DNA from 4 places in the Fictibacillus enclensis genome. Region 2 is predicted to be linked to each of the others. Evidence: predicted binding sites of a transcription regulator. Region 2 holds the regulator's gene; each other region holds the start of a gene.
What was found. Region 2 encodes LexA, which represses DNA repair genes until DNA is damaged. Its sites were predicted from a motif close to CGAACATATGTTCG; they were not measured.
Positions count from the first base shown of each region.

Region 1: the regulator LexA is predicted to act here: its motif matches at 1,147-1,160, upstream of QNH15_RS06910 (YolD-like family protein).
Region 3: the regulator LexA is predicted to act here: its motif matches at 1,820-1,833, upstream of QNH15_RS19905 (YolD-like family protein).
Region 4: the regulator LexA is predicted to act here: its motif matches at 1,926-1,939, upstream of QNH15_RS09475 (WYL domain-containing protein).

Region 1 is NZ_CP126109.1:1,280,258-1,283,400, reverse strand. It holds gene QNH15_RS06920 (NADH:flavin oxidoreductase/NADH oxidase) at 1-511, shown strand, start outside; gene QNH15_RS06915 (cell wall hydrolase) at 639-1,067, shown strand; gene QNH15_RS06910 (YolD-like family protein) at 1,192-1,533, shown strand; gene QNH15_RS06905 (STAS domain-containing protein) at 1,583-2,398, opposite strand; gene QNH15_RS06900 (GNAT family N-acetyltransferase) at 2,572-3,114, shown strand.
Region 2 is NZ_CP126109.1:2,266,470-2,269,612, reverse strand. It holds gene QNH15_RS12025 (DUF896 domain-containing protein) at 1-234, opposite strand, end outside; gene QNH15_RS12020 (YneB family resolvase-like protein) at 280-936, opposite strand; gene yneA (cell division suppressor protein YneA) at 943-1,221, opposite strand; gene lexA (transcriptional repressor LexA) at 1,378-1,998, shown strand; gene cysI (assimilatory sulfite reductase (NADPH) hemoprotein subunit) at 2,049-3,143, opposite strand, start outside.
Region 3 is NZ_CP126109.1:3,808,311-3,811,453, forward strand. It holds gene QNH15_RS19885 (hypothetical protein) at 1-548, opposite strand, end outside; gene QNH15_RS19890 (hypothetical protein) at 728-1,009, opposite strand; gene QNH15_RS19895 (hypothetical protein) at 1,079-1,489, opposite strand; gene QNH15_RS19900 (hypothetical protein) at 1,493-1,675, opposite strand; gene QNH15_RS19905 (YolD-like family protein) at 1,855-2,193, shown strand; gene QNH15_RS19910 (TcaA 3rd/4th domain-containing protein) at 2,561-3,143, opposite strand, start outside.
Region 4 is NZ_CP126109.1:1,760,298-1,763,440, forward strand. It holds gene abc-f (ribosomal protection-like ABC-F family protein) at 1-943, shown strand, start outside; gene QNH15_RS09470 (STAS domain-containing protein) at 1,034-1,867, shown strand; gene QNH15_RS09475 (WYL domain-containing protein) at 1,980-2,183, shown strand; gene QNH15_RS09480 (YhjD family protein) at 2,208-2,576, shown strand; gene QNH15_RS09485 (serine/threonine-protein kinase) at 2,623-3,143, shown strand, end outside.

The DNA of each region.
Region 1 (3,143 bases), 990 kb from region 2:
TTACTCCCCGCTTTCCAATAAGCGTACAGATGAATATGGCGGAAGCTTTGACAACCGCATCCGCTTTGTATTGGAAACGGTTCGTGTGATGCGCCAAGAATGGCCCGAAAATCTTCCGTTTACTGTCCGTATTTCATCTACCGACTGGGTAGACGACGGATGGACACTGGAAGAATCCATTGAACTCTCCAAACGCCTGAAACAAGAAGGTGTCGACCTTATCGATTGCAGCTCTGGCGGTAATGTTCCAAAAGCGCCGATCCCGGTCGGTGCCGGTTACCAAAACCTTTTTGCAGAAAAAATCCGCCAGCAAGCGGATATTGCAACTGCGGCCGTAGGTATGATCACACAAGGCATGCAGGCAGACGAAATCATCCGCAACGAAAAAGCAGATCTCGTTCTGCTGGCCCGCGAGCTTCTACGAGATCCATACTGGCCGCTTCGTGCTGCGGAAACTGTGCATAAGAAAAACGAACTTCATATTCCTTCTCAATATGAGCGGGGATGGTAAAAAAATCAGGGTAAGGATGCTGCTGCATCCTTGCCCTTTTTTGATTTCCTGGGAAAATCTTCTCTTCATGGTTATGGCCCAACCTTCTTTTTTATATATTAGAAAAGAACGATATGGAGGTGATACGGTGGCAGTTGTGCAAGCCAGCAGTTCAGATATTAATCTTCTCGCCCGTTTGCTCAGAGCGGAAGGTGAAGGTGAAGGAGTTCGAGGGATGCAGTTGATTGGTAACGTTGGAATTAACCGGATCCGGGCCAATTGTTCCGACTTTAAAGGCCTCAGGACCATCCCTCAGATGATTTACCAGCCGCACGCTTTTGAAGCCGTAACCCATGGCTATTTTTATCAGGCTGCCCGATCGAGTGAAAAGCGGCTCGCAAGGCGTGCCATTAATGGGGAGCGCTTTTGGCCGGCCAAATATAGTCTTTGGTATTTCAGGCCACAGGGCGATTGCCCGCCGACCTGGTATGACCAGCCATTTGTTGCACGATATAAGCTACATTGTTTTTATCAGCCGACAGCTGAAGAATGTGACAATGTATATAGTACCTTTTAATCGGATGGGCATGATATAAGACTGCAGTTTTCTTCAAATCAGCCTTATATCATGACTGTCCATTTTTTCCAGTTTAAAAAGAACGTGTGTTCGGTTATTATAGGTAGAAAGGAGGATGAGTGATGTGATTCGGGACCGTGGTAACATAAAATGGAAAACCAGCTTGATGCTCCCCGAGACAGTAACACATCTTAAGAACTATTTTCTGGAGGAGTATTACGAAGAAGAAGAGCTGGAGCCGGATGAACAGCATTTGGAGGAAATGGATCAGTTGGTCCTTGAAGCCTTGGAATTTTCATTTGCCTTGCTGTTTACCGTTTATCAAAGGGACCATCTGCACAGAGTCAAAGGAATGGTCCATTATATGGATGAGAAGAACCGTATCCTGAGAGTGATCGATGAAAACGGTCAGCTACATATTTTGCGCATTTCAGCGATTAAAGACATTTCTAGAGCTGAGGAGTAGATGAATATCGTAGAAAAAGGGGACAACACCTTTAGTATTGTCCCCTTTTTTATTGGATGTTTTCAATAGCCTGCTTTACATTGCCATATACCTTAATCGTTGTAAAATCAATGCCTGCCTGAACAATCCGGCTGGCTAATTCTGGACGTATCCCCGTTATTAGGATTTCAATGCCAAGAAGCTGAAAAACACTTTGTATATTAAAAATGTACATCGCTACTTCTGTATTAATGTTCACGATTCCTGAAAAATCAATGATTAAATGGTGAATGTGCAGCTGCTGAATCCTTGGAACCACATGGTTGAGCAAATGATCCGTCCGGTCGGCATCTATCTTTCCAATCAGAGGAAGGACAGCAATCTTGTCCTGAATCGGAACAACCGGATTGGATAATTCTTTGATTTCATTTTGCGCGGCATTAATGAGATGGTCTTTATATCGTTCAAAAGCAAAAACCGTTTCATTAATACTCAGATCCAAAATGTGGTTCACTCGCTTGATGATCATCACGACATCCTGAGTGCCAAGCTGATATTCCATCCCCAGCTTGGTCATATAATCAGCAAAAACGATCCGTGTATCTGGATACCGCATCAAAATTTGGGAAATCTCAAGCCCGCTTTTGGCAGTTGCCTCTCCATTCTTTTTGCTCCACTCCATTAAAACCTCAGGAACAGAGCCTTCCTCACAATCCAGAGAATCTGCCAGAAACACAATAAATTCATTATACATTTGTTTTGCCTGTATAATTTCCTCTTTCGGAATATGAAATTCAAACCGCCCAATAATCTCGTCAACGACTTCTGAAGCAATGGACGCTGAATGGTTGGTAAGATAGTTTTCCAAGGTATTGATAGAGTCCATGGTTACTCTCCTATTAAAATAGTAATGTTCAAACCGATAGGTGTTTTAATAGTTAAACATCTAAACAACATAAGCTTATTATAGCTTATTTCGACATAATAGGAAGAAATATGTTAGCAACCTATCATGAAATCTTTTGCCTGTGCTACGATATAAGAAAGGCAGGTGAGTATATGAGTAAAAAAATAGAATCCTTCCTTTTACAGCCGATGGAATCCGGCCATGCCGAACATATGCTTCAGCTCGAGGTAAAGAACCGGGAGTTTTTTCAAACATTCACTCCCTTAAGAAACCCTGAATTCTATACGCTGGAAGGCCAGCAGGAACGGCTGAACATGATTGAGCGTATGCGTGAGCTTAGACAGCAATATACGTTTGGTATTTTTTCAAAGGAAACCGGCGATTTAATCGGGGATGCTTCCCTGTTTAAAATTGAAAGGGAGCCTGTACAAAGCTGTATGCTTGGCTACTGCCTGGACCAGACCTATAACGGGAGAGGATACATGAGCTCGATCGTTCAAAAAATGGTCTCCTATGCCTTTGATGAACTTAAAATGCATCGTATCGAGGCCGGTGTCATGCCCCACAATAAAGGGTCCATTCGCGTCCTGGAAAAAGCCGGGTTTCATAAAGAAGGAATCGCCGTAAAATCTGTAAGGATCAACGGGAAGTGGGAAGACCACCAGATGATGGCCATCATCAATAAAGATATCTAAAAAGACCGCTCCTCACAAAGCGGTCTTTT
Region 2 (3,143 bases):
CTTTATATTTTTTTGGCTTTTTTTGCTTTCTTTCAGCTTCTCCGGTGTCACATCATTGCCTTCAGGGTCAATGATGGTCAATGAATGCAATCTATTTTGAAAAGAAGTTCTGACATTCTTCAGATATTCTTCTCGTAATTCTTTTTGCTCTGCAGCTTCTTCAGTGGATAAACCTTCTTGTTTCGACTTCTTTGCAAGAAAGTTGAGCCGTTCCAATTTGTCTGGTGTAAGCATGAACACCTCTCCTTTTATATTCGATATGCCTATCATAAACGAATATCAGGTAGGGTTTCCAGTCACAGCACTTTCTATATACTCTTTATACCGCCGGTGAACCGTTGCTTTCGATGCTTCATATCCAAATCCCCGGAGGGTTCCTGCAATCTCAGCGAACGTAAGATCCATCCTGCGAAGACGAATGATTTCTTCAATCGGCAATTCTTTGCGCTCCCTGCCGCCATTGTGGATATTCTTTAAATTTTTCTGCGGCTTGTACCCTTTTTGAACTGCTTTTTTCATTCCACGTTTAATTTTCAAATTATGGAGCTTTCTTTGGTACTCCTCTACCACCGCCACAATTTCAAGCACCATCGATTCTGCCTCGGAAAGATGATACTCTCCCTGGCTGCTGAAGGTATACACTTTAATTTCACGTTTCAGCAGTTCATGAAGCAGTACAATTTTGGCATTCCCCCTGCCCAGCCGGGTATCATCTGATACCAAAAGAACTTCAAATTCACCGCTCTGGGCCATTTCAATGATGCACAGCAAGCCTTCTCGTTCGAGGCTGTACCCGCTTTCCCGTTCCTTGATGACAGAAACGATCGTAAAATCATGCTCTTTAGCCAATCTTGTTAATTCTTCTTCCTGCCGGGAAAGAGAAGCGGCCTGCTCCTCCTTCTCTGTGCTTACCCTGCAATAAATAATGGCGTTCAAGTAACATCACCTGTCTTTTTCTGCTTTGATTGGAATGATGAGCTTCTGGCCCGGTGTAATGGCCCCTGCCTGTATTCCGTTGTTCTTCTCCACCCAGTCTACAAATGCCCAATTGCTTTTATGGTCCTTAGTATATTCTTCTGCAATTTTCCAGAGTGAATCTCCCTTATTAACTGTTATCTCCATATATTCCTTCGAGCCTTCAACATGTGTCTGGTGGGCAAACATAAAAAACCCTGCTGCAACAATAGATATTAGCATAACTACCGGTGAAAATCCCTTCATTTCCTATCACCCCTGCGAATGTTTGTTCTTATTTGTTCTCATTATAATGGGAACAGCTGTTCTTTTCAAGGGTTTTTTTCGAACTTATGTTTGTATATCTTGCTTTTAAATGCTATACTTTTTTCAAGAGTATTCAGTGAATGAGGTGCGAATATAATGACAAAGTTATCCAGAAGACAGATTGATATCCTGGAATTTATTAAAGAGGAAGTTAATGCAAAGGGATACCCTCCTTCCGTTCGGGAAATCGGGGAAGCCGTCGGGCTGGCGTCCAGCTCTACCGTTCATGGCCATCTTTCTCGTCTGGAGAAAAAAGGGCTGATTCGCCGTGACCCTACCAAACCAAGGGCCATTGAAGTATTGGGGCTTGAATCCGACCAGATCATCACAAAATCACGATCCGTCAATGTGCCGATCATCGGTAAGGTTACTGCTGGATCTCCGATTACTGCCATTGAAAATGTGGATGAGTACTTCTCTCTTCCAGAGCATGTAGTAGGAGACGATAATGTTTTTATGTTAACTGTAGAAGGAGACAGTATGATTGAAGCAGGCATTTACGACCGGGACTTGGTTGTCGTAAAGCAGCAGCCTACAGCGGAAAATGGTGATATCATCGTAGCGATGACAGACGAGAATGAAGCAACCGTCAAACGGTTCTTTAAAGAGAAAGACCATATCCGTCTGCAGCCTGAAAATTCTTCGTTATCACCCATCCTTCTTCCAAACGTGACCATCCTCGGAAAAGTAATTGGTGTGTACCGCACCTTACATTAAAAATAAGCAAACAGCGGCCCGGCATAACTGCCGGGCCGCTGTTTTTAGGATTAAAAATGAAAATTGGTGCCATCTGTTGTGGCTTTAATAACTCCGCTTCGAATGACAAAGTCTCCAAAGTGTTCGCCTTCAAGACGCTCTTTCGCATATTTCGGGAAAAGAACTTTTAATTCCTTTAGTATTTCTTCCTCCCCTATGTTCTCGCGGTACATTTTGCTCAAACGGCTGCCATCAAAAGCCGCACCCAAATACATATTGTATTTGCCCGGTGCCTTGCCGATAAAGCCAATTTCACCGAGTGCATGCCGTGCACATCCATTAGGGCAGCCGGTCATCCGAACGGTTATTTCCTTGTTGCGCAACCCGTTTTCATCCGCAATCTGATCAATTTTGTCCATCAGCACCGGCAGATAGCGCTCCGCTTCAGCCATAGCAAGGCCGCACGTCGGAAGTGCTACACAAGCCATAGAATTTCGGCGGATAGCAGAAACGTTCTGGCTGTTGAGCATTCCATATTGATCGAGAAGATTCGTGATCTCCTGCTTCTTTTCCTCGGACACATTAGCAATGATCAAGTTCTGGTTCGCAGTTAAACGGAACTCCCCAGTGTGAACCTTGGCTATTTCACGCAGGCCGGTCATCAGCTTGTAGTTTTCAAAGTCTGTAATACGACCACCTTCAACAAACAGCGTAAAATGCCATTGATCTTGAAGACCCTGAACCCAGCCATATCTGTCTCCATTATCCTCAAAGGAAAAGTCTCTAGCTTCGGGCAGGCTCCAACCGAGTCGGTTTTCCAATTCTTCTTTTACGGTTTCAACCCCCAGGCGGTCAACTGTATATTTAAAACGGGCGTTTTTTCGCTTGGAACGGTTTCCGTAGTCTCGTTGAATGGTAATGGTTTTTTCCGCCACCTCAAGAATCTGGTCAGGCGTGCAAAAACCAATCACTTTGGACAGCTGCGGGTAGGTTTCCTTATCTCCGTGGCTCATACCCATGCCGCCGCCAATTGCAATATTAAAACCAGTCAACTTACCATCTTCAATAACCGCAATGAATCCGAGATCCTGTGAAAAGACATCAATATCATTTGATGGAGGAACAGCAATGCCGATTTTAAATTTACGCGGCAGGTAAAGCGGCCC
Region 3 (3,143 bases), 1.5 Mb from region 2:
CAAATAGCATCAAATTGAGCTTTATTAAGCGATTTAATTTCTTGCAGTTGCCACTTGAAGAACGCAGCCTTTTCTTCCTCATACATCTCTATACCGAGATATTCCCGACGGGCACCATAACCGGAAACACTATTTAATATTTGCACCATACGATCAAGGAGGATTAGATCCACCTTCAATTCCTTGGTTAAGCCTTTTAGAATACCTTTTTGGTGTTCCGAAAGTTTTTGGTTTGTTATAAACACAATTCCTTTTGCATTGTTATAGCGAACACCAGCTAAGTCCTTTTTAAACTTCTTTTTTATATCACGTACAAAGTCTTTTTCTCCAATCCCAAAATAACAAGCTCCAATCCATAGAAGTCCATCCTTTTTACACAGAAAATCTTTCTTTCCATCCGCCCCTCCCCCTGGTTGTGAAGGCTCTATTTCTTCATAATTCTCATGAGCTAAGAAGAATCCCGAAAGTCGTTCTGATGGAATTTGACCAATGTTCCAGTTCAGTAACCGATATCTTGTTTCTTCACCAATTGGTTTTCTATTATTCATTCTTTCACTTCCATTCTATGGTTAATAGGTTGTTAATCTATTATATAATTTTCCAGAAAAAAAAGCCCTTATATTCAAAGGCTCACACATTATGCTTTTACAGTAATGCTGATATTCATATCGCAATGAATAAATAGTTTTTATTTTTGGTCGAAATAAAACCTTTAAAACATTAAGGCTTATTGCAATATTTTTCCAATGTAACCTAATAGAGCAATACCTACACAGATAATAACAATAACTGCTACAGCTCCAGTAATCCAGAACAAGACTCTCCAAAAAATAATAATTGCAACTACAATACAAAACCCTAACAGCAAAAGTAAAAGCATATCTGTAAAATGAGTGACTAAAAGGAAAATAACAAATCCTACAGAAGCCAATAAAGTCAGGTATATAAAAATGTTTAATATATACCTAACGTTCTTTTTTTGATTTGCACTTTGCTGTGTTCTGTTCATAGTTTTAGGCCACCTCATTTGAATTTAGCAAGGTAGTATAAACGGCTCTTTGCCAGAACGGTAAAATTATCACCTTTCATGTTCACTGACTAACTTCATATGTAAGTTATGTTCCTTTTTATTGACCTGTTCCACCTTATCGAATACCTTTACCATTTCGGTTAACGGTACTTTTCCAAATGGTTCTGAAAGGTTCTCTCTGGATAAATAACCAATATTATAAGGAGAGCAAAGAACTGCAGACTTCTTAATCAATCCGTATTCTAAAGAATCTTCCAGGATGTGGCCAATTTCTGCTACGTGTCTTTTTTCTATTCTTGAAGTAAGCGTGGCGATTTGAACTGCTCCATCTTCAAGATCTCGAAGTACAAGAACTGGCCGCGGAGAGGATTGAACCGACTCACCGGTTTCCACATGTTTGAATTCAAGTTTTGCTTTGCAAAGAGCACCCATGGAGAGAACGGACTTTTCGTTCTCCATGGGTTATTCTTCCCAGAACTTCATTGCTTTTTTATCATTTGTGTAGACTGTGACCGTATCTTTCTTATCCAGGTGTTTATAGGGTTCTCTATCCCCTTTTAATTTTCGGATGGTATCATGCTGCTTATTAATACGATCTAATTGAGCATTTAACTTGGCTTTTAATTTTTCTTCCTCGTTATTCATGTATATCCCTCCGAATTGTTCATTTTAAATTTCATTGACTAATCTCATTCTATTCAAAGGTAACACAATAACACAATTTTACAATAATGAGATTGTGTCTTATGACAATAAATTGCAATATAGGATAAAATCATACGGTTTACAAGAACACTTGTTCGGTTATATTATATCTAAAGGAGGTGGCCAATTTGATCAGAGACAGAGGTAGTATTAAATGGACAGCGATGATGCTGCCAGAGCATGTTAAACAATTAAGGGAATTTGACAGGGACCAAAGTAAAAAAGTAAAACCAGAACTTGATGAGCAGCAACTCCAACTGATAGAAGAAACCATATGTGAAGCAATGTCTGAAAATTTGTATTTATGCTTTACATATTTTAAAGACGACGACTTTTATTTATTGATTGGAAAGGTACACTTTGTAGACACCTATAAAGGGGAATTCAGGATAGTGGATTACCACAATGAAATACATAAACTTAAACAAGAGGATTTGATTGATGTAAAAATAAATTAAATTATTGGACACAAAAGACCTTTGTAAAATTCCTAGATATAGAAATAGAAAGAATTCAAGAAGTGAGTTCTATAATTTTTCTTCCAAAAACCCCTCTCCACTCTAAACAAGCAAAAACCCGGAGTTTCAGCTGTTTCCATAACTCAGGGTTTTGTTTGCGGGTTAATTGGTTAACCTAACCCACTCTCACACAGAGAAAACTATATAATTAATTTATCCATACTCTTACCCCTTGAAAAAGCCATTCTTAATTTTCTTTGAGATAAAATTTACACATACATCAAGGGTTATCATTATCAGACGCTAGACAGATTGCTCTAGCCATTTTTGAAGCGAACTCACCTCTACTGTTGTTATTTTTCACGCCTCAAAACTTTGTTTTTATAACATTCTTACCTTTCATTTCATCATCACCAAAATAACTCGAATTAATTTCACTGATAAGCCAGCTTTTTGATTCATCATTATAAGTTAGAATTACTGTATCCGTATTAAACTCTTCTTCTAAGGGATCTTCATCATCCCATCCTTTGTTATACTCTTTGAATTTATAATGAAATTCAACAGGTACCTCGATTTGAAATTCATCTTCTTTGTTGGCTAACGTAGCCTTATCAATATCAATACGCGTGCCTATCGCTTTACCCTTCCAATAGTTGTCGTACGATTTATCTGACTGGATATCCTCTGCATGCTCTTTAACAATGTTATCTGTTGCTGTTTTAATAACCGATGCATCTTGTTTTACCAAGGCTTCAAGTTGCTGTTTTGCGAAATCATTGATGGTTTTAACGATTTGATCCCTAACCTCGTCATTAACAAACGGGCTTGGCGTTACATCAATACTACCTGTGTCTTCGGTAACCGTCTCAGGTTCACTTTTCGCAACTCCCCAAGGGTACTTCGATTCTCCGTATATTTCCACAGATCCATCAGTAGAGAAGGGACCA
Region 4 (3,143 bases), 510 kb from region 2:
TCGTACAGTGAACAAGGTCTATGATCTCGAGGATGGTCAACTGACTCTCTATCACGGCAACTATACCGCTTTTTCAGAGGAAAAAGAAAAGCGCCTCCTCGCCGAGTTTGCTCAGTATCAGGAGCAGCAGAAGCGAATAAAAAAAATGCAGGAAGCGATTAAACGGCTGCGTGAATGGGCCATTCGGGGCGACAATGGTGATCTCCACCGCCGTGCACGCAGTATGGAGCGCGCCGTCGAGCGAATGGACAAGATCAAACGCCCCATTCTGCAGCGCCGAAAAGCAGAGATGGCCTTTCAAATGAAAGACCGCAGCGGTAAGGATGCTCTGTCTTTGATCGAAGTGGGAACGATCATTGGAGGAAGAGAGGTTTTAAAGCAGGTAGACCTTTTTATACGGTTCGGGGAGAAAGTTGCTATCGTGGGCAATAATGGTACAGGAAAGTCCACGATGCTAAAAGCCATCATGGGGTGGCACAAGACAACAGGATCAATGGAAGTCGGAACCTCCGTTAAGTTCGGCTACCTCTCGCAAAGCGGGATAAGTCATCAGCCGGAAGATACGGTTCTCTCAGCCTTCCGTGATGCGGTGGCTGTTGATGAAGGAATGGCGAGGCATCTCCTGTCGAAGTTTTTATTTTACGGACAGGATGTGTTTAAAAAGGTAAAAGACCTCAGTGGGGGAGAAAAAACCAGGCTCCGGTTCGCACAGCTGGTTCATCAGGATGTGAACTTTCTTCTCCTGGATGAACCGACCAACCATCTGGATATCGATTCAAGAGAAGTTCTGGAAGATGCGATTGAGGAATTTACCGGAACGGTAGTGGCCGTTTCTCATGATCGGTACTTTTTAAATAAGCTGTTTAACCGGATTGCGTGGCTGAATGAGGGCTATATCGATGAATATCTTGGATCGTATGATCAGGCGAGGCAGCAGCGTTAATCGGTTTTCCCTGTTTTGTTTCATTGGATGGCGGGGATATTGTATGTGATAGATACAATCATACTGCAAGACATGAGGGGTTTGTTACTTATGGACAAAGAGTTAAAGGAACTTGGAAGTTGCATCATACAGCATAAAGAGGAACTTGCGGCCATTGTCACTAAAAACAGAATCCAAAATGGCATCAACCCATCGGACGATGGACAAAAGCAGCTTTTGATCGATTGGAGGATCGAACTGTTTCAATATTTAGGTGAAGCATTGTTTTCAGACCTTGCCCAATCTGAAAAAAAGTTTTTGGACTGGGGTAAAAAAAGTGGAGAAGTTGCGGTGAAGATTCAATTGTCGCTGGATACTGCTCTTGATACTACCCGCTATTACAGATCGACCATATTGGATTTCATCAGCACGGAAGTGGCAAAGCACGGATATACTGGCCAAACGGCGATGAAAGCTGTTCAAATCATTGATCCTCTACTGGACAAAGTGGTGTATTCCTTTAGCGTCGCCTACGTAGACTATAACAATCATTTGCTTGGCCTGGCCCGGGAAGCACTGGAAGAGCTTTCTGTTCCTGTGGTGCGCCTCACGGATTCAGTCGGTATCTTGCCTCTTGTCGGATCTATTGATACTCACCGTTCGAAGCTGATCATGGAAATCGTATTGAACGAATGCGTAGAAATGAAAATCGATCACCTGTTTATTGATCTTTCTGGTGTTCCGGTGATTGATACTATGGTTGCACATAATCTGTTTCAGGTCATTACTTCACTGAAGCTCCTGGGTGTGGCCGTTACATTGACCGGTATGCGCCCTGAACTCGCACAGACGGTGGTTTCCTTAGGGATAAGTTTTGAAGGGTTTTCCATAGCGGGAAGCCTGCATCAGGCGCTCCAGCAAAAGAAGTTGCTTCAAAACGTATGATCACTATGGCAATATGCCTATCCTTATGAAGGATAGGCATATTTTTCTAGTTGCATAAAGAACGTTTGTTCGCATATACTGTAAATAAATAACGAACAAGGCGGTGGCTGTTATGAATTCATTGCTGGCGCGTTATGTTTCTGAACGAAATCCTTTTATGATTATTTATCAATCTGGCCGCGGTCAGTTTACTCAGCGTATGGTTTATCCCATTTCCTGTGACAAAGAAACATTAACCGCTTTTTGCTGTCTGCGCAGGCAAATACGAACGTTTAAAGTATCGAATATATTGTCTGTGGCAAAAAACACGGCTTAATACAGATGGTGGAGGAAGCGGAAGATGTTATATGGTGATGAAACGGACCGAGTATTGGTGGATAAGTATATTATGTACCCCATGCTCCTGACCATTTTTAATCGGGATTTAAAAGTGATCGCACAGTCCCCCTTTAAATTAAGGCAGCCCTATATTACCTTGGTAGAGAATGTAATGAATGCCATCAGTTTTGAGCTGAGGGACGTGAAAAAAGAGATGGTGCAGCGGAAGATCAAAGTAGCGGATGGGAGGCCGGTTGATGATATGACCGAATATCAGATTTTTATCAGAGGCTATCAGGAAGTTATGAGGTTTCCCAATGTACATCTCCGGAATAAGGCAGAATTGCTGATGAAACACTTTCTTTTTGGTACGCTGGTAGAGCGAAAATAGCAAATCAGGCTTGACGCCGGAGACTGAATGATCGGCAAGGTGAACCATGAAAACGTACATGAAGTTGGCAGAGGAATTAACGGAAAACACAAAAATAGTCAGCCGGGATCCGGGCGACCCTGTAGAAGTGCTCACTCATCCCGAACCATGGAAAGTGGTAGGATGCGGAAATTATGCTGCTGTTTTTCTTCATCCCGAATTTCCGGACCTCGTTGTTAAAATTTACGGCAGAAATCCTGAAGGGCTGCGGGAAGAGATCCTTGTGTACGAGACCCTTGGTGAACACCCTGCCTATTCCCAATGCTATGGCTATGGTGAACGCCATTTGATTCTCAAAAGGATCAAAGGAGTAACTCTCTATGATTGTCTTCATAAAGGAATAAAAATTCCGGAGACGGTGATACGTGACGTGGATAACGCCCTGTCTTACGCACGGGGCCTTGGTCTTTTTCCCCGGGATGTGCATGGCAAGAACGTTATGCTGCTGGATGGGCGGGGCATCATTGTGGATGTTTCTGACTTTTGCAAACGAGAAAAATGCTCGAAATGGAACGATTTAAGAAAAGC